DNA from 4 places in the Streptomyces sp. NPDC056580 genome. Region 1 is predicted to be linked to each of the others. Evidence: riboswitches for the same ligand, from Rfam matches in the RefSeq annotation. Region 1 holds a riboswitch; each other region holds the start of a gene.
What was found. Region 1 has a riboswitch for cyclic di-AMP ahead of ACFQ9Z_RS31520 (transglycosylase family protein). Riboswitches for the same ligand answer to the same signal wherever they lie in the genome.

Region 1 (5,565 bases):
GCCGGTTGCTGGTGGCGGCCGGTGGCCGGCCGGGGAGGACGGGTCACCGGCCGGCGGCGTCGGCCTTGTCGACCCCGTCCCAGACGTTGGCGTACCAGGGCCGGCGGGCGGCCCGGAGGTCCGCGCGGGACTGCTTGGCCGCGCCCGGGTCGACGACGACGTAGCCGGTCTCCCCGGGCATCACGTAGTGCAGCCGGCGCCGGATCTGCTGCTCGGCGTAGGCGTCGTCCTGCCAGCGCGCCTTGAGGTCACGCAGCTGTTCGACGCGCTGCCTGGCCTGTTCCCGCTCCCGCTGGAGGTCCGAGATCTGGGCGCGCTGGGAGACGTACTGCCGCATCGGGTAGGCGAGGGCGACGATCATCGAGCACAGCACCAGAGCCAGCAGGGCCGCGCGGCCGGTGAGCCGGGAGCGGCGGGCCTGCCGTTTGGTCTGGGAGCGGTAGACCCTGGCCGCGGTCTGCTCGCCGAGCGCGCGCAGCCTGGTCGCGGTGGAGAAACGGTCCCGGTCCTTGACGGCCATCTGGCTCTCCGCCTCCCCTTCCACGTGCGTACGTCCCCGCACACGGTACGGGACCGGGTACGGGGACGTACGTACGACTGGCTGACAACCCGGCCGTCCGGTTCGGATCGGCCCGGTGGGGGTCAGCCCTTGGAGACCTCGGTGTGACCGCGGAAGCGCGGGAACGCGCTGCGGCCGGCGTACACCGCCGCGTCGTCCAGGATCTCCTCGATGCGCAGGAGCTGGTTGTACTTGGCGACGCGCTCGGAGCGGGCCGGGGCGCCGGTCTTGATCTGGCCGCAGTTGGTGGCGACGGCCAGGTCGGCGATGGTGACGTCCTCGGTCTCGCCGGAGCGGTGGGACATCATGCACTTGTAGCCGTTGCGCTGGGCCAGCTCCACGGCGTCCAGGGTCTCGGTCAGCGAGCCGATCTGGTTCACCTTGACCAGCAGCGCGTTGGCGGCGCCCTCGTCGATGCCGCGGGCGAGGCGCTCGGGGTTGGTGACGAACAGGTCGTCGCCGACGAGCTGGACCTTGTCGCCGAGCTTGTCGGTGATGACCTTCCAGCCGGCCCAGTCGTCCTCGAACAGCGGGTCCTCGATGGAGACGAGCGGGTAGGCCGCGACGAGCTCCTCGTAGTACTCCGTCATCTCGGCGGCGGAGCGGTCCTTGCCCTCGAAGAGGTACTTGCCGTCCTTGTAGAACTCGGAGGCGGCGACGTCGAGCGCGAGGGCGATCTGCTCGCCGGGCGCGTAACCGGCTTCCTTGATCGCCTCCAGGATGAGGTCGAGGGCCTCGCGGTTGGAGCCGAGGTTCGGGGCGAAGCCGCCCTCGTCGCCGAGGCCGGTGGACAGGCCCTTGCTCTTCAGGACCTTCTTCAGGGTGTGGTAGACCTCGGTGCCCCAGCGCAGGGCCTCGGAGAAGGACTCGGCGCCCACGGGCGCGATCATGAACTCCTGGATGTCCACGTTGGAGTCGGCGTGCGAGCCGCCGTTCAGGATGTTCATCATCGGCACCGGCAGCAGGTGCGCGTTCGGGCCGCCCAGGTAGCGGAACAGCGGCAGGTCGCTGGCCTCGGAGGCGGCGTGCGCGACGGCGAGGGAGACGCCGAGGATGGCGTTGGCGCCGAGCGAGCCCTTGTTGTCGGTGGCGTCCAGGTCGAACATGGCCTGGTCGATCAGGCGCTGCTCGGTGGCGTCGTAGCCGACCAGCTCCGGGCCGATCTGCTCGATGACGGCGAGGACGGCCTTCTCGACGCCCTTGCCCTGGTAGCGGTTGGGGTCGCCGTCACGGAGCTCGATGGCCTCGAAGGCACCGGTGGAGGCACCGGACGGAACGGCGGCACGACCCGTGCTGCCGTCGTCGAGGCCGACCTCGACCTCGACCGTGGGGTTGCCTCGGGAGTCCAGGATTTCCCGGGCTACGACGACGTCGATGGACGGCACGAGCATCTCCTTCTTGGATGTGACGCTGGAAGTGCGGGGCGGGCTGCCTCACGGCTGCGCCTTGCGACTAGAGCCTAACCGTCCAGGGGGCGTCGGCCACCGACCGACCGCCCCGTGGACAAGGAGACGGTACCCATTGTTCCTGCCCGGAACAAAGGGGTCCGGGCGGGGTACCGCGAACACGCCCGGCGAGAGCGGGGACGAAAACAGCCCCACCCCGGTGCGTACGGGGGAGAACGCACCGGGGCGGGGAGCCCGTGGGGGACGGGAGGAACGGCCCTCACGAGGCGTTCTGCTTGGGGGACGGCCTTGTGAGGGCACTGTGGTTCCGTCAGGAGCCAGGTGTCACTTCAGGTGGAGCTGCTGGCCCGGGTAGATGAGGTCGGCGTCGTCGACGATGTCCTTGTTCAGCTCGAAGAGCTTCTGCCAGCCGCCCTGGACGTGGTGCTTGTCGGCGATGGTGCCGAGGGTGTCGCCCTTGACCACCTTGTACTCGCCGTCGCCCTTCTTGACCTTCTTGCCGGTCGGGGTGGTGACGGTCTTCTTGGCGCTCGCGGCCGGCCGCTCGCTGGAGCGGGAGGCGGCCTGCTGGTCGGTGGAGCGGGTGGCGGTGCCGCCCGAGGAGGTGCCCTGCGAGGAGGTGCCCTGCGAGGAGCCGCTCGGGGCGGAACCGTTGTAGGGGGTGCCCGAAAGGCCCTTGCCGCACACCGGCCAGGCGCCCTTGCCCTGGGAGGCGAGGACCTTCTCGGCGACGGCTATCTGCTGGGCCTTGCCCGCCTGGTTGGCCTGCGCGGCGTACTGCGTGCCGCCGTAGGCGGCCCAGGTGGAGGCGGAGAACTGCAGACCGCCGTAGTAGCCGTTGCCGGTGTTGATGGACCAGTTGCCACCGGACTCGCACTGGGCGACCGCGTCCCACTCGGAGGTGGTGGCGGCGGAGGCGTTGCCGGCCGCCATCAGCGGGGCGGCGACGGCGGCGCCGGTCACACCGGCGAGCGCGATGGCCCGGGTGGCCTTGGACGGACGACGGTGCTTGCCCTTGCTGGAGAACAGCATGGATGGATCCCCTCACCGACGCCTGCGAGGTGAGCTGTCGGGTTCGGGCCGGTTGAGTTGCCCGGCCGCGTGCCCGCTCTCGCGGGCCGCGGCTCCACCCCTAGCCGGTTCCGGCGCTGACGGCCGTTCCGGCACTTACCTTGGGTCCCCCGCTCCTGCCTACGGCGCTTGCGCGACGACTGTTCCCGGGCGGCCGCTGGCAGGATTCGGCGTTGCGACAGCCGGGGCTCGTGGTGACGAGCAGTCACGACCGTAGACACGTGATCGACGGAATTTCAAAGACGATCAGGGCTTCTGAGACTCATCCCACACTTTCACCGAAACGGACATCAGTGATCAATCCGGGCGTCAACTACCCCTGCTTTTCGCCCGTTTCGTTACCGACTACCAGGGTCTGACCGGCGGAGATGTTGTCCGGGTCGCCGCCGACCGCCTTCTCGTTCAGCGTGTACAGACGGTGCCATCCGCCGTCCACGTGAAGGGAGTCGGCGATGGAGGCGAGGGTGTCGCCCTGGCGGACCGTGTAGGTGTCCGCACCCCCGGAGGCGTGTTTGCCCGACGAGGCGACCTCCTGACCGTTTGTCACGCTTTCGTCCGCACTTTCACCGCGGTGACGTCCGCCACTACCGAGCGCCCCGGTGTCGACGAGGCTCCAAGAACCGCCCGCCTGCAACGAATTGTCCGACTCCTCCTCGACAGGGTCGGTAGTCGCGGACTCGCTCGCCTGCGACCCCCCGACGCGCGGGGAGGTGGATTCGCCGGGATCGGGGGTGTTCGCACCCTTGTCCTGCTTCTGGGAGCCGGTGTGCTTGCCCGCGTCCGAGGACGTCTTGCCGGCCGCGTCCGAGGAGGGGTCGGACGAGGGGGTGCCGGACGAGGAGGAGTCCGGCAGACCGGATGATTCGGAGTCACCGGCGGAACCGGACGGGTCCGTGGAGCCGGATTCGTCGCCGGAGTCCGGCTTGCCCGTGTCGGACTTCCCGGAGCCTCCGACGCCCGTGTCGACGTTCAGGGACCCGGAGTCGGAGGTCAGGCCGGAGAGCAGGGCGCAGGTGGCCCAGGGCGTGGTGCCCTTGTCGGCGAGGATCCTCTCGGCGACGGCGATCTGCTGCGAGCGGCTGGCCAGGTCGGCGGTGGCGGCGAACTCGGTGCCGCCGTAGGCGGCCCAGTCCTCCTGGGATATCTGCAGTCCGCCGTAGTAGCCGTTGGCGGTGTCGGCGCTCCAGGAGCCGCCGCTCTCGCACTCGGCCACCTTGTCCCAGGTGGTGCCGTCGGCCGCGTTGGCGCTCGCGGCGCCGAGGAGCGGGATGGCGATGGCTGAGCCGGTCACTCCGGCCGCGACGAGAAGAGCCGGAGCCTGACGGGGGCGACGGTGACGACCGTTCCCGGAGAGCATGCGGAAGCCTTTCGTGCGACAACGGGACCGGCGCGGCGCATGGTGCTCGGGCCGCGCTGATGGGTGAACGTATAGGCACACGATCACTTGTCACAAGTTCATGCCGCGCAGATCACATGAAGATCACGAAGTTGAACGCCCGTCATGTTCAAGGTCGTACGACCTTTTCCGTGGCCGGGGTGAACTCCACGGGCAGGGTGCGCAGCCCGCGCATGATGAGCCCGCCGCGCCAGCGCAGATCGGCCGGATCGGCCGCGAGCCGCAGGTCGGGCAGGCGGGTGAGCAGCGTGGCGAGTGCGGTCCGGCCCTCCAGGCGGGCGAGTGGGGCGCCCAGGCAGTAGTGGATGCCGTGGCCGTAGCCGAGGTGCTGGTTGTCCCCGCGGGCGAGGTCGAGGACGTCCGGGCCGGCGAACCGCTCCGGGTCCCGGTCGGCGGCGGCCAGGACGACGAGCACCGGGTCGCCGGCCGCGATCTCCTGCCCGCCGAGAGTGAGCGGCCGGGTGGCGAACCGCCACGTTGCCAGCTCGACCGGGCCGTCGTAGCGCAGCAGTTCCTCGACGCCGGTCTCCAGCAGGCCCTGTTCGCCGCGGGCCAGGGAGTCCTGCAGCCGCCGGCGCTGTCCGGGGTGGGTGAGCAGGGCGTAGGTGCCGTTGCCGATGAGGTTGACGGTCGTCTCGAAGCCGGCGAACAGGAGGATGAAGGCCATCGCGGCGGCCTCGTTCTCGGTGAGGTGCTCACCGTGGTCGGAGGCGCGGATGAGGCCGGAGATCAGGTCCTCCCCCGGGGTGGGCTCGGCCGGCAGCGCCGCACGCTTGCGGTGGATCAGCTCGGCGAGGTAGCCGCGCATCTTCTTCACCGACCGCGCGACCCCGCCGCGCGGCCCTCCCCCGTGCCTGATCATCATGCCGGCCCAGTCGCGGAAGTCGTCCTGGTCCTCGCGCGGGACGCCGAGCAGGTCGCAGATAGCGTAGATGGGCAGCGGGAAGGCGAACTCGTGGATGAGGTCGGCGGAGCCCGTCCTGGCGAACCGGTCGATCAGGTCGTCGGTCAGCTCCTGCACGCGGGGCGCGAACTCGGCCACCCTGCGGGGCGTGAACGCCTTGCTGACCAGCCTGCGCAGCCGGGTGTGGTCCGGCGGGTCGATGTTCAGCAGGTGCGTCATCAGGTCGGCC
Region 2 (5,565 bases), on a different contig from region 1:
TACGCGCTGCACCTGACGGAGGCGGACGAACTGCTCCACCTCCACTGGGGCCCGCGCATCGCGCTCGCCGACGCCGAGGCCCTGGCCCGGAGCCCGCTGCCCGGCTACCGGCCCTTCGAGTCCCCGCTCGACGGCCGCGAGGAGTACCCCGTCGAGGGCGGCCCCCGCTTCGTCCGTCCCGCCCTGTCCGTGCGCACCGGCGAGCGGCGCGGCACCGAGTGGCACTTCGTGTCCTACGAGGTGGCGGACGGCCCGGAAGGCGGCGCCGAGGGCGCGGAGCTGCGGCTGCGCTTCGACGACGACGGACTGGCGATCACCCTGCACCACCGGATGCGCGGCGACGTCGTGGAGCGCTGGGTCACCCTGGACAACCGCGGGCACGCGCGCGTGGAACTGCTGCGCGCCGACGCCGCCACCTGGACCCTGCCCGACCGCGACGGCTGGCGGCTGTCCCAGCTCCACGGCCGCTGGGCCGCCGAGTCCCTGCTCACCCGCGCGCCGCTCACCCACGGCGAGAAGGTCATCGGCAGCCGCCGCGGCCACACCGGCCACCAGCACCTGCCCTGGGTCGCCCTCGACACCGACGCCACCGAGGAGCGCGGCGAGGTCTACGGCTGCGCGCTCGGCTGGTCGGGCTCCTGGCGGATCGCGGTCGCGCAACTCCCGGACGCGCGCGTGCAGATCACCGGCGGCGCCGGCCACGACGACTCGGGCCTGCTGCTCCTGGAGCCGGGGGAGTCGTACACCACCCCCGTCTTCGCGGGCCTGTGGAGCGACGGCGGCTTCGGCGGGGCCAGCCGGACCTGGCACGCCTACCAGCGCGCGCACGTGATCCCGGACGCCGGGCGGGACCGGCCGGTGCTGTTCAACTCCTGGGAGGCGACGTTCTTCGACATCTCCGAGGAGCAGCAGGCGGCGCTCGCCCGGCGGGCGGCCGGCATCGGCGTCGAGCTGTTCGTCGTCGACGACGGCTGGTTCGGCGCCCGCACCAGCGACCGGGCGGGCCTCGGTGACTGGGCCCCGAACCCGGACCGCTTCCCGCACGGCCTCAAGCCCCTGGCCGACCAGGTGCACGGCCTCGGCATGAGGTTCGGCGTCTGGGTCGAGCCGGAGATGGTCAACCCGGACAGCGACCTGTACCGCGCCCACCCCGACTGGGTCCAGTACCAGCCGGGCCGCAGGCGGACCGAACTGCGCAACCAGCTCGTCCTCAACCTCGCCCGCGAGGACGTCCAGGAGTACCTGTGGGAGCGGCTGGACGGCCTGCTGTCCGGCGCCCCGATCGACTACGTGAAGTGGGACTTCAACCGCTGCTTCACCGACGCCGGGTGGCCGGGGGAGCCGTACCCGCAGCGCCTTTGGGTCGACCACGTCCGCGCGCTGTACGCCCTGCTGGACCGGTTGCGCGCCGCCCACCCCGGGGTCGCCTTCGAGTCCTGCTCGGGCGGCGGCGGGCGGATCGACCTCGGGGTGCTGAGCCGCACGGACCAGGTGTGGACCTCCGACAACACCGACCCGCTCGACCGGCTCGCCATCCAGCACGGTTTCAGCCAGATCCATCCCGCGCGCGTGATGGCGGCCTGGGTCACCGACAGTCCCAACACCCAGCTCAACGGCAGGTCGAGTTCATTGCGCTTCCGGTTCGTCAGCGCCATGGCGGGCGTGCTCGGGGTCGGGGGCGACCTCACCGAGTGGACCGACGGTGAGCTGGCCGAGGCCCGTGAGTGGGTGGCCCTCTACAAAGAGATCCGGCCGCTCGTCCAGCGCGGCGACCTGTACCGGCTGCGGCCCCCGGCGGGAGGCCTGAGCGCCGTCCAGTACCTGCTGGGGGACGAGACGGTGGTCCTGGCCTGCCTCCAGGCGCAGAGCTACGGCGAGCCGGTACCGCGCGTGCGGCTGCGCGGACTAGACCCGGCGGCGTCGTACGAATGCCGTGAAACGGGCGAAGTGCACCGAGGTGCCGTGCTGCTGCACCACGGGGTGCGGACCGGCCTGCGCGGCGACCTGGACGCGACGGTCATCCGCCTGCGCCGCATATGATCCTTCTGACCAGGTTCGATTCTTCACTCCAACTTGTCCTGAGATGAGGGGACCTGGTGGGGGAGCGTGTGAGCAGCGTCATAGGCGTGACCGTCCGCTGTTCATCATGTCCACCTGATCCCCATGAGCGGCCGGGGACTTGAGGAAGCCGCGCGGCCCGGAATGCACACACGGTGACCGCGAATCCCCCTTTTCGATCTTCTGGTGCCCGAAAGCCGGGAATCGGCCGCTTGTCTCCCTGTCACCAGCTCGCTTACGTTCACCACCGATCCGGACGGAACGCCGAATCCTGCCGCCGCCCGGAACCCCACACATGACCCGTGATCGGCAGGAGCGGGGGACCCACCAGGCACGACCGCCTGTCCCGGTCTCCGCGACAGGCTCGGGGTGCAGCCGCGCATCGCGCGGCAGGGCAACTCCAGCCCGAACCCGACAGCTCACCCCGCAGGCGCCGGAGAGGAATGCGCCATGCCCGCGAAGGGTAAGCACCGCCGTCCCAGGACCCGGCGTTTCACCCGGTCCATCGCCGTCGCCGGAACCGGCGGCGCCGCCCTGGCCCTGCCCCTGCTGGGGGCCGCCGGAGCGCACGCCGCCACCGCCCAGCCCGTCACCGGGGCGGCCGTGCGGCCGGTGAAGACCGTGCAGAGCACGGCGGCCGTCCAACGGGACGCCGGTGCCCGCACCTACACGGTGAAGTCCGGCGACTGCCTCGCGCGGATCGCCGACGAGCAGCGTGTGAGCGGCGGCTGGCAGCGGCTCTACGCGGACAACCGGCAGGCCGTCGGCGAGGATCCGGCGCTGATCCACCCGGGTCTGAAGCTGTCGCTCGGCAAGAAGGCCGCAGCCCCGGCCCGCACCGGGACCTCCGCCTCCTCCGACACCGCCTCCTCCGACACCGCCACCTCGAACGCCGCATCCTCGGACACCGCGCGGTCCGCGCGGCCGTCGGACGCCCGGGCGGTGGCCCCGGCGAAGGCCGCCCCGGCCACCCAGGCGTCCCCCGCGGCCCGGACGGCCGAGGCCGTGCCGGCCGCCGCCCCGGCCGGCGGCTACACCCTGCCGGTCACGGTCCCCACCGTCGGCACCGGCTACCACGTGGCGGGCAGCATGTGGTCCAGCGGCTACCACACCGGCGTCGACTTCGTCGTCCCCACCGGCACCTCCCTCAAGGCCGTCGGGGCCGGCACCGTCGTCTCCGCCGGCTGGGGCGGCGCGTACGGCAACCAGGTCGTCGTCAAGCTGAACGACGGCTACTACGCCCAGTACGCCCACCTCTCCCGGCTCTCGGTGTCGGCCGGTCAGACGGTGACCGCCGGTCAGCAGGTCGGCCTGTCCGGCGCGACCGGCAACGTGACCGGACCGCACCTGCACTTCGAGATCCGCACCACGCCGGACTACGGCTCGGACGTGGACCCGGTCGCCTACCTGCGCTCGCACGGCGTCGCCCTCTAGTCGCTCCCGTCAGGGGCGCGCGACGCACCACCACCCGCCCGACACGCCTCCGAAGGCCGGACCCCCGATCCCCGGGTCCGGCCTCCGGTGTGCCCGGACGGTCCGCGTAGCGGCTCTATTCCTGGGTTGGCAAATTCTTTACGGGTGTCTCATCTCACCGTTAGTCAACCCCTGCCTACGGTCGCGTAGGTCACATCCGAAGGTGAATCATGGTCCGACGTGGCAGACGATTCGAAGAGTGACAACACATCAGTGATCGGGTCGTACGTGGCGGTGGGGGACAGCTTCACCGAGGGCGTCGGCGACCCCGGGCCCGACGGGGCGTTCGTGGGCTGGGCCGACCGGTTCGCGGTCCTGCTCGCCGACCGGCGCCCCGAGGGCGACTTCAACTACACCAACCTAGCGGTCCGCGGGAAGCTCCTCGACCAGATCATCGAGCACCAGCTCCCGCAGGCGGTCGAACTGGCTCCGGACCTGGTCTCCTTCTGCGCGGGCGGCAACGACATCATCCGGCCCGGCACCGACCCCGACGAGGTGGCCGAGCGCTTCGAGCGGGCCGTCGCCCGCCTCGCGGCGGCCGCGGGCACGGTGATGGTGACGACCGGCTTCGACACCCGGGGCGTGCCGGTGCTCAAGCACCTGCGCGGCAAGATCGCCACCTACAACGGGCACGTCCGCGCCATCGCCGACCGGTACGGCTGCCCGGTGCTGGACCTGTGGTCCCTGAAGTCCGTCCAGGACCGCAGGGCCTGGGACAACGACCGGCTCCACCTCTCGCCCGAGGGGCACACGCGCGTGGCGCTGCGGGCCGGGCAGGTCCTCGGCCTGGAGATCCCGGCCGACCCGGAGCAGGCCTGGCCCCCGCTCCCGCCCCGGGGCACCCTGGAGATCCGCCGGGACGACGTCCACTGGGCCCGCGAGTACCTCGTCCCGTGGATCGGACGCCGGCTGCGCGGCCAGTCCTCCGGGGACCACATCACGGCGAAGGGCGCCCTGTCGCCGGACGACATCAAGACGCGCATCGCCGCGGTCGCCTGACCCCGGTCCACGGCGCGCCCGCACCCGTGCCGGCCCCGTGCCGGCACGGGGCACGCCCGCGCCTCGGGCGGGACCCGGCCCGCGACCCCGTTCCCCGGCGTCAGGCCGGCGCGATGCTTCCGGGCGGTGGCCCGGAAGGGCGCCCGGCCCGGGGTTCCGCGCGGGCCGGCCGGCTCAGCGTCCGCGGGTGGTCAGTTCGCCCGGCCGCAGGCCCAGCTCACGGGCCAGGGCGTCGTCCACCCACTCCTGGGCGCGGGTGCGCGCCACCGCGCCCGGGTAGGACGTGAGCTGTACGGCCAGGCCGTCGAGCAGGGCGGTCAGCCGCAGTGCGGTGCTCGCGGGGTCGGGGCAGGTGAACTCGCCCGCCGCCACGCCCTCGGCGACGACTTCGGCGATCGCCGCCTTCCAGCGCTGGTCGAGGTCCCGGGTGACCGCCCGCAGGGCCGGCTCGCGCAGCGACACCGCCCAGCCCTCGATCCACAGCCGCCAGCCCTTGGCCTGGCCCGTGGGCGCGTACCAGCGCACGGCGGCGCGCAGCCGGCGCAACGCGGAGGTCCGCCGGCCCAGCAGCGCCCGCAGCCGCGTCAGGTCCTCCTCGGCCGCGTAGGCGAAGGCGGCGGCGACCAGCTTCTCCTTCGTCGAGAAGTGATAGAGCACCAGCGCGTTGCTCACCCCGAGCGCCGCGGCCACGTCGGCGATCCTGACCGCCGCCACGCCCCGCGCCTCGATCTGCCCGATGGCCGCCCGCAGCATCTCCTCCCGCCGCTCGGCCACGCTCAACCGCACTCTCGCCACGCGGTCACCTTAGACCGTCCGGGGGACACCGCCCCAGACCCGCCGGTCCCCGCCCGGCGGGCGTCAGCGGTCCAGGCCGAAGCGGTCCGCGATCACCGGCAGGCGGCCCGCCGCCAGGGCGTGGGCGGCGGCGCGCGGAGTCGTCCCGTCGGCCCGCGCGCGGTCCAGCACCAGCCCGGTCAGCGCGCGCATCGAGCGGCGGACGTGGGCGAACGCCTCTTCGGCGTCCGGGCCTATGTC
Region 3 (5,565 bases), on a different contig from region 1:
CCGGCACCCAGGGCTTCCTGGTCGGGCTCGGGCTCGCCGTCCTGCCCGTGCCCTGGCTCCTGGCCGCCTTCCGCTGGCTGGACCGGGTCGAACCCGGTCCCCGGCGGAACCTGGTCTTCGCGTTCGCCTGGGGCGCGTGCGCGGCGGCGCTGATAGCCATCGTGGCCAACAGTTTCGCGACGAAGTGGATAGCCACCTCGACCGCCGACCCGGCCGGCGCCGACACCCTGGGCGCCACCGTGATAGCGCCCGTCGTGGAGGAGTCCGCGAAGGCCGCCGCCGTGCTGCTGGTCTTCCTGTTCCGCAGACGGGACTTCACCGGGATCGTCGACGGCGTGGTGATAGCCGGGGTCACCGCCACCGGCTTCGCGTTCACCGAGAACATCCTCTACCTGGGCACGGCCTTCGGGACCGACCAGCTCACCGGGGGCCGTGGCATCGCCTCCGTCACCGCCGCCACCTTCTTCGTGCGCGTGGTGATGTCCCCGTTCGCGCATCCCCTGTTCACCGTGCTCACCGGCATCGGCTTCGGCGTCGCGGCGCTCTCCGCCGAACGGCAGCCCGCCCGGCGCCTGCTGGTCCCGCTCGGCGGACTGCTGCTGGCGATGGGCATGCACGCCCTGTGGAACGGCTCGGCGACCTTCGGCCAGTTCGGCTTCCTCGCCGTCTACGCCGCCTTCATGGTGCCCGCGTTCGGGCTGCTGACCTGGCTGGCGGTCTGGACCCGGCAGCGGGAGCTGCGCACCGTGCGGGAGGAGCTGCCGGCGTACGTGCGGGCCGGGTGGCTGGGGCCGGCCGAGCCGTTCGTCCTCGGGTCGATGCGGGCGCGGCGCGCCGCCCGGGACCACGCCCGCCGCCACCTCGGCGGGCGGCCCGCCGCGCGGGCCGTCGCGCAGTACGAGGCGTACGCCACCTCGCTGGCCTTCCTGCGGCACCGGGGGCGCCGGGGGCGGGCCGGCGCGGGCGCCGTGGCCCGGGAGCGGGAGCTGCTCGCCGAGCTGTGGCGGCGCCGTGAGGTGGCCCGGCCGGCGCTGGAGCACGCGGCCACGACCGTGGCACCGGTGCCGAGGGTGACCGCGCACTGGGCGCGGTACGGATACCCGGCGGCGCCTTCCGGCCGCCCGGCGGCCTACGGGCACCCCGCGGCGTACGGATACCCGGCGGCGTACGGGCAGCCGAACCCGGCGGTGCCGTACGGGCGGCCGGCGCCGTACGGATATCCGGCGGCGCCCCAGGGAGACCGGGCGGTGCCGTACGGCGATGCGTACGGGCCGCCGGACCCGTACCCCCGGCACAACCCGTACCGGTCCTAGGGCGCCTCCCGCCGCCCCCGGCCGTGGATCAGGCGGAGGCCTGGGTCAGCCGGTCCAGCTCCTGCTGAGAGAGCCGCAGCTCCGCCACGCCCAGCAGCGCCGGGAGCTGTTCCACCGTGCGGGCCGAGGCGATGGGAGCCGTGACCGTCGGCTGGGCGGCCAGCCAGGCGAGGGCGACCGTGGCGACCGGGACGTCGTGGGCGGCGGCGACCTCGTCCAGGGCCGTGAGCACCCGCTGACCGCGCTCGGACTCCAGGTGCTTGGCGGCCGAGCCGGCGCGGGCGCTGTCGACCGTCGTGCCGGGGCGGTACTTGCCGGTCAGGAAGCCGGAGGCGAGCGAGAAGTACGGGACCGCCGCGAGGCCCTCACGGGCGGCGAGGTCCTGCAGCGGCCCCTCGTAGGTGTCGCGGGAGACCAGGTTGTAGTGGGGCTGGAGGGCGACGTACCGGGCCAGGCCCTCCCGGTCGGAGAAGTCGAGGGAGGCCCGCAGCCGCTCCGGGCTGATGTTGGAGGCGGCGATCTGGCGGACCTTGCCCGCCTTCACCAGCTCGTCCAGGGCGCCGACGATCTCCTCCACCGGCACCTCGGGCTTGTCGAAGTGCGTGTAGTAGAGGTCGATGTAGTCGGTGTCCAGGCGCCGCAGGGAGGCGTCGGCGGCGGCCCTGATGTTGGCCGCGCTCAGCCCCTGGTACTCCGGGTGCTGGCTGACCTTGGTCGCGATGACGACGTCGGAGCGGTTGCCGCGGGCCTTGACCCACTTGCCGATGATGGTCTCCGACTCACCGCCCTTGTTGCCCTCGATCCACGCCGAGTAGGAGTCGGCGGTGTCGACGAAGTTGCCGCCGGCCGCCGTGTAGGCGTCGAGGACGTCGAAGGAGGTCTTCTCGTCGGCGGTCCAGCCGAAGACGTTGCCGCCGAGGGCGAGCGGGAAGACCTCGAGGTCGGAGGAGCCGAGTTTGCGCAGTTGGACAGTCATGCCTTGTTACAACGATCAATCCGGTACCGCTCATTCCGGAACCGCGCGACGGATGCCGGAACGCGACCGGCGGCCCTGACGCCGGGGGGATGGAGTCAGGGCCGCCGGGGAGGCGGTTCGGGGTGCCGGACGGGGTCAGGAGGCTCGGGCCGGGCTCAGGGGTTGAGGCCCTTGTCGCGAAGCCACGCCATCGGGTCGATGCCGGTGGCGGCGCCGCCGGGGTGGACCTCGAGGTGCAGGTGCGGGCCGGTGACGTTGCCGGTGGCGCCGACGCGGCCGATGACGTCGCCGGTGCTGACCTTCTGGCCGACGGAGACGCTGATCGAGGACTGGTGGCAGAACCAGAGCTCGGTGCCGTCGTCGAGGGTGAGGATGGTGCGGTAGCCGTAGGAACCGGCCCAGCCCGCCTCGGTGACGGTGCCGCTGTGGATGGCCTTGATCAGGGTGCCGGTGGGCGCGGCGAAGTCGAGGCCGGTGTGGTACCCGGAGGACCACATCGAGCCGGCCTGGCCGAAGGTCGAGGTGATCGTGTACGACGAGGTCGGCAGCGTGTACTGCTTGGCCAGCGCGGCCAGCCGCTCCTCCTCGGCCTTCTTCTCGGCCGCGGCCTCCGCCTCCTTCTTGGCCTCGGCGGCCTTGGCGGCGGCTTCCTTCTGCGCCTTGGCGGCCGCCTCGGCGGCCTGCTTCTCGGCGGCGGCCGCGGCGACGGCAGCGGCCCTGGAGTCGGCCCTGCTCTGCTGCTGCTCGGCCTGGGCCATGATCCGGTTGCGCAGGGTCTCGCCCGCGTCGGAGGCTTCCTGCTGGTCGCCGGCGGCGGTGGTGGTGGTGGTGCCGACCGTGCTCAGCGAGGCCTCGGTGGCCTTGGGCACATCGGAGGGGCCGTCGTCGAAGAGGGAGCCGACGGAGGGCAGGTCCGGCATCGAGATGGACACCGGCGGCTTGCCGGTCTGGGCGCTGGCCATGCCGCCCGCGCCGACGGCCGCGATGACGCCGACGCCGAGGACGGTGGAGCTGCGGGCGAGTCCGCCGCCGCGCTGCTTGGCGACGCGGTGCCGGCCGCGTACGGGGCGGATGGACTCCTCGGTGGGGTTCCACTCCTCCCAGGGGCCCTCTTCGGCGCGGTAACCGCCGTAGCCGAACGTTTCGGTGTCACGCTGGCCGGGCACGAACGGGGCCTCGGGGGCAGGCCGGTTGGACGCCACGCGGGCGTTCTCCTTTCCCTCCTCCGCCTACCGGGTTAGCTGACGGGTTCGGAGCAGGAAGGTCTCCTACGCGCGTATACGTACCGGGAACCGGATCGGTTCACGGTGGCATCCGCGTGATTCACCCCAAGGTGGTGGTTCCCCGGTTCCCTCGCGGGATTCGGCGCGTGCGCACGGAGCCGCCTCTTGTGACGGCTGGGACGACCGCGCTGCGTTATCGAACGTTAATAGACCCACCTGTGAGATTCCAAGCCGTTCGGCTTGATCATTAACGCGCTTCATGGTGGACGTAGGCGGCACGACCGGTGGAAAACGGGCGAGTTGACCGTCGTCCATGAGTCACGTCGTTTTTGATGGTGACTCAGACGCTAAGCGGAGGGCTGTCGTCCGATCACTTTCGGTCACATTCCGTCAGGGGCGTCTGACGGCCAGCAGCGCCATGTCGTCCGCCATGCCGCCCCCGGAGTGCCGCCCGACCTCCGCGGCGAGCCGGGCGAGCAGTGTGCGCGGGTCGGGGAAGCGGCGCCCGGCGAGCCGGCGCACCGGGTCGTAGAACCGGCCGTGGGCGTCACGGGCCTCGGACAGGCCGTCGGTGTGGAGCAGCAGGGTGGCGCCGCCCGGGAAGCGGTACCGGGCCGCGTGGTCGGGCCACCGGCCCAGGTCGCCCATGCCGAGCGGCAGCGCGGGTTCGTCCGCGGCCAGGACGCGCAGGGTACCGTCGGCGTGCAGCAGCAGGGGCGGTGGATGGCCGCGGTTGACGATGCGCACCACCCCCTCCCCCGGCGGCAGTTCGGCGAGGACCGCGGTGGTGAAGCCCTCGGCGGCCTCGACTCCGTCGCGCCGGGCGCCCTCGCGGGCCAGGGCGCGCTCCAGCCGCCCGGCCACCCCCTCCAGAGTGGCCTCCTGCTCGGCGGCCTCCCGGAACGCGCCGAGCACCACGGCGACGGCGGCGACCGCCCCGATGCCCTTGCCCCGCACGTCCCCGACGACCAGCCGCACGCCGTACGGGCCGTCCTGCACCGCGTACAGGTCGCCGCCGATGAACGCCCCCTCCTGCGCCGCCTCGTAGCGGGCCGCGATGTCGAAGCCGGCGATGCGGGCGGCGGGCTCGGGCAGCACGGCCCGCTGGGCGGCCTCGGCGATCTCCCGGACGGAGGCGAGCCGCCGGTCGCCGAGGCGTACGACACGGTTGATGACGGCGGCCAGCAGGGCGACCGTCGCCACGGTGACCATCTGGGTGACGGTGTCGACGCCCAGACCCGGACCGAAGCGGGCGTGCATCACGCAGGTGGCGGCCAGCGCGGCCAGCCCGGTGAGGAGCGTGGTGCGCAGCGAGGCCAGGGGCGCGGCGACCAGCGGGGCGGCCGTGAAGAAGGGCACGGCGGTGAAGGCGCGCGGGGTGAGCAGGTCGTACAGCAGGCCGCCGGCTATGAGCAGGGGGGAGAGGGCACGCGGCAGGGTGCGCGGGCCGGCGCGGCGGGCCCGCTCGGACGGGCGGGGCGTACGGCCGGTGCCGGGGTCCGGGTGCGGAGCGGGGTCGCCGGGGGACCGGCTCCCCGCCCTGGCGCACGGATTCTCCTCCACCTCACCAGGGCGCACTGCTGGTCTCCCGTGTCCTCGACGTACGACCAGCGTGGCGGGGCCAGGGGAGGCGGGCGACTGCTGTGGCCCGAGCGGATGACCTGCTGTGACGTACGCCACTCGACTCGTGAGGCGGCCTTTCCGGCCCCGGCCGGGAGCACGGCGGAAAACACCCAGGGCCGGGATCCATGAACTGGATCCCGGCCCTGGGCCTTCAGTAGCGGGGACAGGATTTGAACCTGCGACCTCTGGGTTATGAGCCCAGCGAGCTACCGAGCTGCTCCACCCCGCGTCGTTGTGTCTCAAGCATACGCCATGTTCGGGGTGGTCCGCGCACACGTTTCCGCGCGGCGCCGCTCAGGGCAGCAGATGGGCGTTCGGCGCCTTGGCCTGACCCTCGTACTCGGGCAGCAGGACGACGTCCACGCCGGCGGCCGCCAGCACCCCGGTGCCGTCGGCGCCCGGCACGAAGGTGTCCGGCTCGCGCCAGGCC
Region 4 (5,565 bases), on a different contig from region 1:
GCCGGCTGGTCTGACCCGCCCGGCCGCCGCTCACGCCACCCGCGTCGCCCCCGCGAAGGGCATCTCGTCGACGGGGGCCACCCGGACCGGCGCCGACGGGTTGGGGGCGTGGATCATCCGGCCGGCGCCGATGTAGATGCCGACATGGCTGATGCCGGAGTAGAAGAAGACCAGGTCGCCGGGCTGGAGCTGGGAGCGGGGCACACGCCGGCCCGCGTTGATCTGGGCGTAGGTGGTGCGGGGCAGGGAGATGCCGGCGGAGCGGTAGGCGGCCTGCACCAGTCCGGAGCAGTCGAAGGCGTTGGGTCCGGTCGCGCCCCACACATAGGGGCTGCCGAGCTTCTGGTAGGCGTAGGCGACGGCCGCCGCCGCACGGGAGCCGGAGGGAACGGGCCCCGCCTGCTCCAGGGCCGCCCGGGCGTCGGAGGCCGAGCGCGAGGCGTGGTCGGCGGCGGCGCCGTCGCCGGTGATCTGCGTGCGCTCCGGGGGAGTGAGCCGTGCCAGCAGCCTGCGCGCCTCCGCGAGTTTCGCGGTGACCGTCTGCTTGTGCCGCCGCACCTCCGCCTGCCGCGACCGCAGCGACTTCAGCTCGACGCGAGCGGCGCCGCGTAACTGCTCGATCTCACGGAGCTGTTCGCGCACCCGCGCCACCGCCCCGGCCTGCCGGTCGCCCACCCGTTCCGCGAGCGCGGCCCCGTCCAGGTACCGGTCGGGGTCGCTGGACAGCGCCAGCTGCCAGGAAGGGTCGATCGCGCCGTCGCGGTACTGCGCGGCCGCCACCGAACCCAGCGCGTCGCGCGCCGTGTTGAGCCGCTGCTGTCTGCGGGCGGCCTCGTCCCGCAGAGAGTTCAGCCGCCGCTGGGTCGCGTCCGTCCTCTCCTTCGCCCCGTCGTACCGCTGGGTGGCGGTCTCCGCCTCCTGGTACAGCTTGTCGACCTTGGCCTTCACCTGGGCCGGAGTCAGCTGCGGTTCGGCGTTGCCCGTGCCCTCGAAGGCCGTCGCGGTGGCCGCGCCCGCCAGGGCGAGGGTCACGGCCGTACGGGCCGTGTTGCCGCCGAGTGAGCGCTGTCGGGGCTTTCGGTGCGCTGCCACCTGGACCGTCACGTCCTTCCATGGACCTCTGCGGCCGAGAGGTCGGTGTGTCCGGCGGCGGCCCGCACAGGGGAACGGGCCGCCGCCGGACCTTTCTCGGCGGAGGCGGCCGGCGGCCGCCCCTGGCCCGGACGGCGGTGGGAAGCCGGTCACCTGGGGGAGGACGTTAGGCCGCATTGTGACAGCCCGGTAACGCACTGTACGGAACTGACCGAGACGGACCGGGCTGAGCGAGTCCGTGATCGCCTCGCCGAGCTATGGCTGCCGCCTTGACGCTCCGTAGTGACCGAAGCGCGCGTCACGGGGCCCGCGGGAACCCTGTGGTGCTATGCGGCGCATATATGCAAGATCATCCGCGCCGGTTCCGGGTCGTGGGACGGGCCCGGTGGCCGGCCGCCTGGGACCCCCTCATTAGGCTCCGGGGTCATGGACGTACTCATCCATCTCTTCGTCGGCCTGCACATCATCGGCATCGCCGCGCTGCTCGGCGGTTTCCTCACCCAGATGAAGGCGATGGGCCAGGGCACGGCCCGGTTCGTCCCGGGAATGCTGCACGGCGCGTTCACCATGCTGGTCACCGGCGTGGCCCTGGTCGGGCTCAACGAGGCCGACGGCCACCACGTCAACACCGTCAAGATCGGCGTGAAGCTGGCCCTGCTGATCGTGATCCTCGCGCTGGTCTACGTCCAGCGCGACGAGGAGAAGGTGGACAAGCGCGTTTTCGGGCTCGTGGGTCTGCTGACCGTGGTGAACATCTTCATCGCCGTGCTGTGGACATGATGCCCGTGCTGTGGCCGTGAGGCTCAGCCCGCCCTGAGGAGGCCGGTGCGGGCCGCGTGCACCGCGCCTGCCGCGACCACCAGGCACAGCGCCACCGCCAGCCACACCGGCGCCTGGCCGGGCTGCTTCAGCCACCCGAGGGCCGGGGCCGTCCCGGCCGACAGGGTCGACGTGGCCGTCCTGCCCACCGGGAACACCGTCGACCACCGCCGCACGTCGTAACGCAGCCGCGGCCTGGCCGCCTCGGCGACCAGCAGGGCCACGCCTGGGAAACCGCCTCGGAACCGGTCAGATGCAGGCCCACCGACACGATGCCGCTCGCCATGACGGCGGCTCCCGCCGCCGTCGGACGCCCCTGCCACCACGTGCGCCGACCGGAGAAGCCGGGCACGGGCATGCGCCCGATGCCAGGCGGCGGCAGCGCGGTCGCCCGTGGGGCACGCGCGCGTGGGGCCCGAAAAGAGCACCGTCAGGCCGGGCGCACCACCCGGTGGGCGACCGGCTCGCCGTACAGGTGGACCGGCTCCTCGCGGACGTACGCACCGGGCCGCGGGGCGTGGATCATCGTCCCGTCGCCGGTGAGGAGGCCCGCATGGCTGCTGTCGTCGCCGAAGAAGACCAGGTCACCCGGGCGGGCTTCGGCGAGCGGGACGGTGGTGCCCATGGCGGCCTGGTCACGTGCGGCACGCGGCAGGGTGACGCCGGCGGCCTTCCAGGCGGCCTGGGTGAGCCCGGAGCAGTCGTAGGAGCCGGGTCCGCTGGCACCGGCGACGTACGGCTTGCCGATCTGCGCGCGGGCGAAGGCGATGGCCTTCTCGGCCTTGGTGACGGGCGCCGGCGGGACGACGGGCGGCACGCTCACCGGCGGCGCGGCGGAGCGCGCCTGTTCCGTGACGGGGGCGGAAGCCGGCGTCGGGGCCGAGGATCCGGCCGGAGTCAGAGCCCGAGCCCGCGCCCGCGCCGGAGCGGAAACCGCAGCCGGAACCGGTGCGGGGTCCGGTGCCGTGACCGGTGCCGTGAGGTGGGTCAGGAGCGCGCGCGCCGTCGCGAGCTTGTGCTGGACGGCCGCCTTGGCCGTCTTCACGTCGTACGACGCCGCGGCCGGCGCCTCGGACGCCTCAGGGGCGTCGGCGGCCGCGGGGGCGGGGGGCTTCCCGCGCTCGGAGGCACCCTTCACCCGGGAGGCCAGCCGGTTCATCAGCCGGCTCTGGGCGAAGTGGTCCTCCGGGAAATCGGCGAGCAGCGAGGTGGCCGTCTCAGGTGCCGCGGTGAACGGAACCAGTCCCTCGCGGGCCTTGCTGAACAGTCCCGGACGCCGTACGGCCTCCGGGCGCGGGGTCTCGGCGCGTCCCCGCTGCACGGCCGCCGGCTCCTCCTCCGGATCCGCCCTGCGGTACAGCTCGTCGATCTTCTTCTCGATCTCCTCCGCGCTCGGCCTGGCGTCGCCCGCGGGGGCGGACGCGGAGGCCGGTGCGGCCCCGGCCGTCTGGGACAGGACGGCCACGGAGGTGAGCGCGGCGGTGGCCAGGACAGGGGTGCGGATGCCCGTCCCACGGGCCCCCGGGGGACCCGGCTTGCGGTGCGACGCCAAGGGAGGCGACTCCTTCCAACGTGCCGCCTACCGGGTTAGCTGTCGGGTTCGGGCGGGTGGTTCGGAAGGGTTGCCCTACGGCGTCGTCCCGGGCGGGAGTCGGCCGATTCACCCCAGGATCGGTGGGTCCCCGGCTCCGGCCGCCGCGAAGGGGCGCACCGGACTCGGCGGAGGCCGCGCGGCCCGGCGAGGTTCGCCGGTAGGGGTCGTGCGGCCTGACGGCAACCTAGCCAACTCGTGTGACTCCTGTGAAGGTTGCCGTGCCATATGTCCGATACATTTCCGTGCCCCCGGGCAAGTCTCACACCGGCGTGACAAGGCGCTTCCGCAGGGTGAGCGGCCCGGCCGCGCCCGTGGCGAGGTTGCCGGCGTGCCGCTGCCGTGTCCTGTCGCGCACCTCACGGGCGCCGACTTTCCGCTGTCGGGACCGGTTGTCGGTGCGGGCCCCTAGACTCGTAGAGCGATGAGCAGCCTCTTTGACGACAGCTTCCTGGCGGACCTCCAGGCCCCTCGCGGGCACGCGGAGGAGCCCCCGCCGCCGCCCGAGGACGATCACGCCCCGGAGCCCCTTCCGGACGATCTGTTCGGCGGGAAGTTCGACGTGCCGCCGGACCGGGACGCCCACTACCGCGACGGCGCCCCGCGTCCCGTGATCGACGCGGACGCGCTGCTGGCGGGGCTCAACGACAACCAGCGCGCCGCGGTCGTCCACGCCGGCTCGCCGCTGCTCATCGTGGCCGGCGCCGGCTCCGGCAAGACGCGCGTCCTCACCCACCGCATCGCCCACCTGCTCGCCGCGCGCGACGTGCACCCGGGGCAGATCCTCGCGATCACCTTCACCAACAAGGCCGCGGGCGAGATGAAGGAGCGGGTCGAGCAGCTCGTCGGCCCGCGCGCCAACGCGATGTGGGTGATGACCTTCCACAGCGCGTGCGTGCGCATCCTGCGCCGCGAGTCGAAGAAGCTCGGCTTCACGTCGTCCTTCTCGATCTACGACGCCGCCGACTCCAAGCGCCTGATGGCCCTGGTCTGCCGCGACCTCGACCTCGATCCCAAGCGCTTCCCGCCGAAGTCCTTCAGCGCCAAGATCAGCAACCTGAAGAACGAGCTGATCGACGAGGAGGACTTCGCCGCCCAGGCCACCGACGGCTTCGAGAAGACCCTCGCCCAGGCCTACGCGCTCTACCAGTCGAGACTGCGCGAGGCCAACGCGCTGGACTTCGACGACCTGATCATGACCACGGTCAACCTGCTGCGCGCCTTCCCGGACGTGGCCGAGCACTACCGCCGCCGCTTCCGGCACGTCCTGGTCGACGAGTACCAGGACACCAACCACGCGCAGTACGCCCTGGTCCGCGAGCTGGTGGGCACCGGGCAGCACGACGAGGACGCACCGCCCGGCGAGTACGACCTGCCGCCCGCCGAGCTGTGCGTGGTGGGTGACGCGGACCAGTCGATCTACGCCTTCCGGGGCGCGACGATCCGCAACATCCTCCAATTCGAGGAGGACTACCCGGACGCGACGACGATCCTGCTGGAGCAGAACTACCGCTCCACGCAGACCATCCTGTCCGCCGCCAACGCGGTCATCGAGCGCAACGAGTCCCGCCGCCCGAAGAACCTGTGGACCAACGCCGGCCAGGGCGCGCGGATCACCGGCTACGTCGCCGACACCGAGCACGACGAGGCCCAGTTCGTCGCCGACGAGATAGACCGCCTCACCGACGCGGGCGACGCGAAGGCGGGGGACGTCGCCGTCTTCTACCGCACGAACGCCCAGTCCCGTGTCTTCGAAGAGGTCTTCATCCGAGTCGGCCTGCCCTACAAGGTCGTCGGCGGCGTCCGCTTCTACGAGCGCAAGGAGGTCCGGGACGTCCTGGCCTACCTGCGCGTCCTCGCCAACCCCGAGGACTCCGTGCCGCTGCGCCGCATCCTCAACGTGCCCAAGCGCGGCATCGGAGAGCGCGCCGAAGCGATGATCGACGCCCTCGCCCAGCGCGAGAAGATCAGCTTCCCGCAGGCGCTCAAGCGTGTGGACGAGGCCTACGGCATGGCCGCGCGCTCCACCAACGCGGTCAAGCGGTTCAACACGCTGATGGAGG

Region 2: another riboswitch for cyclic di-AMP. It lies ahead of ACFQ9Z_RS10005 (peptidoglycan DD-metalloendopeptidase family protein); the one in region 1 lies ahead of ACFQ9Z_RS31520 (transglycosylase family protein).
Region 3: another riboswitch for cyclic di-AMP. It lies ahead of ACFQ9Z_RS36505 (M23 family metallopeptidase); the one in region 1 lies ahead of ACFQ9Z_RS31520 (transglycosylase family protein).
Region 4: another riboswitch for cyclic di-AMP. It lies ahead of ACFQ9Z_RS22940 (C40 family peptidase); the one in region 1 lies ahead of ACFQ9Z_RS31520 (transglycosylase family protein).

The regions. Positions count from the first base shown of each region.
Region 1 covers NZ_JBHTVE010000016.1:135,800-141,364, reverse strand. Annotated here, with positions in the region: gene ACFQ9Z_RS31530 (septum formation initiator family protein) at 44-520, opposite strand; gene eno (phosphopyruvate hydratase) at 643-1,950, opposite strand; gene ACFQ9Z_RS31520 (transglycosylase family protein) at 2,290-2,997, opposite strand; cyclic di-AMP (ydaO/yuaA leader) riboswitch at 3,002-3,174, opposite strand; gene ACFQ9Z_RS31515 (transglycosylase family protein) at 3,350-4,393, opposite strand; gene ACFQ9Z_RS31510 (cytochrome P450) at 4,542-5,565, opposite strand, start outside.
Region 2 covers NZ_JBHTVE010000004.1:243,798-249,362, forward strand. Annotated here, with positions in the region: gene ACFQ9Z_RS10000 (alpha-galactosidase) at 1-2,040, shown strand, start outside; cyclic di-AMP (ydaO/yuaA leader) riboswitch at 2,311-2,504, shown strand; gene ACFQ9Z_RS10005 (peptidoglycan DD-metalloendopeptidase family protein) at 2,509-3,492, shown strand; gene ACFQ9Z_RS10010 (SGNH/GDSL hydrolase family protein) at 3,745-4,530, shown strand; gene ACFQ9Z_RS10015 (TetR/AcrR family transcriptional regulator) at 4,705-5,325, opposite strand; gene ACFQ9Z_RS10020 (Glu/Leu/Phe/Val dehydrogenase dimerization domain-containing protein) at 5,389-5,565, opposite strand, start outside.
Region 3 covers NZ_JBHTVE010000025.1:39,442-45,006, reverse strand. Annotated here, with positions in the region: gene ACFQ9Z_RS36515 (PrsW family glutamic-type intramembrane protease) at 1-1,313, shown strand, start outside; gene ACFQ9Z_RS36510 (aldo/keto reductase) at 1,342-2,289, opposite strand; gene ACFQ9Z_RS36505 (M23 family metallopeptidase) at 2,445-3,491, opposite strand; cyclic di-AMP (ydaO/yuaA leader) riboswitch at 3,501-3,667, opposite strand; gene ACFQ9Z_RS36500 (PP2C family protein-serine/threonine phosphatase) at 3,903-5,075, opposite strand; tRNA gene ACFQ9Z_RS36495 (tRNA-Met) at 5,291-5,364, opposite strand; gene ACFQ9Z_RS36490 (dihydrofolate reductase family protein) at 5,430-5,565, opposite strand, start outside.
Region 4 covers NZ_JBHTVE010000010.1:64,401-69,965, reverse strand. Annotated here, with positions in the region: gene ACFQ9Z_RS22960 (LuxR C-terminal-related transcriptional regulator) at 1-14, shown strand, start outside; gene ACFQ9Z_RS22955 (NlpC/P60 family protein) at 31-1,092, opposite strand; gene ACFQ9Z_RS22950 (hypothetical protein) at 1,519-1,872, shown strand; gene ACFQ9Z_RS22945 (hypothetical protein) at 1,896-2,135, opposite strand; gene ACFQ9Z_RS22940 (C40 family peptidase) at 2,342-3,463, opposite strand; cyclic di-AMP (ydaO/yuaA leader) riboswitch at 3,471-3,643, opposite strand; gene pcrA (DNA helicase PcrA) at 3,927-5,565, shown strand, end outside.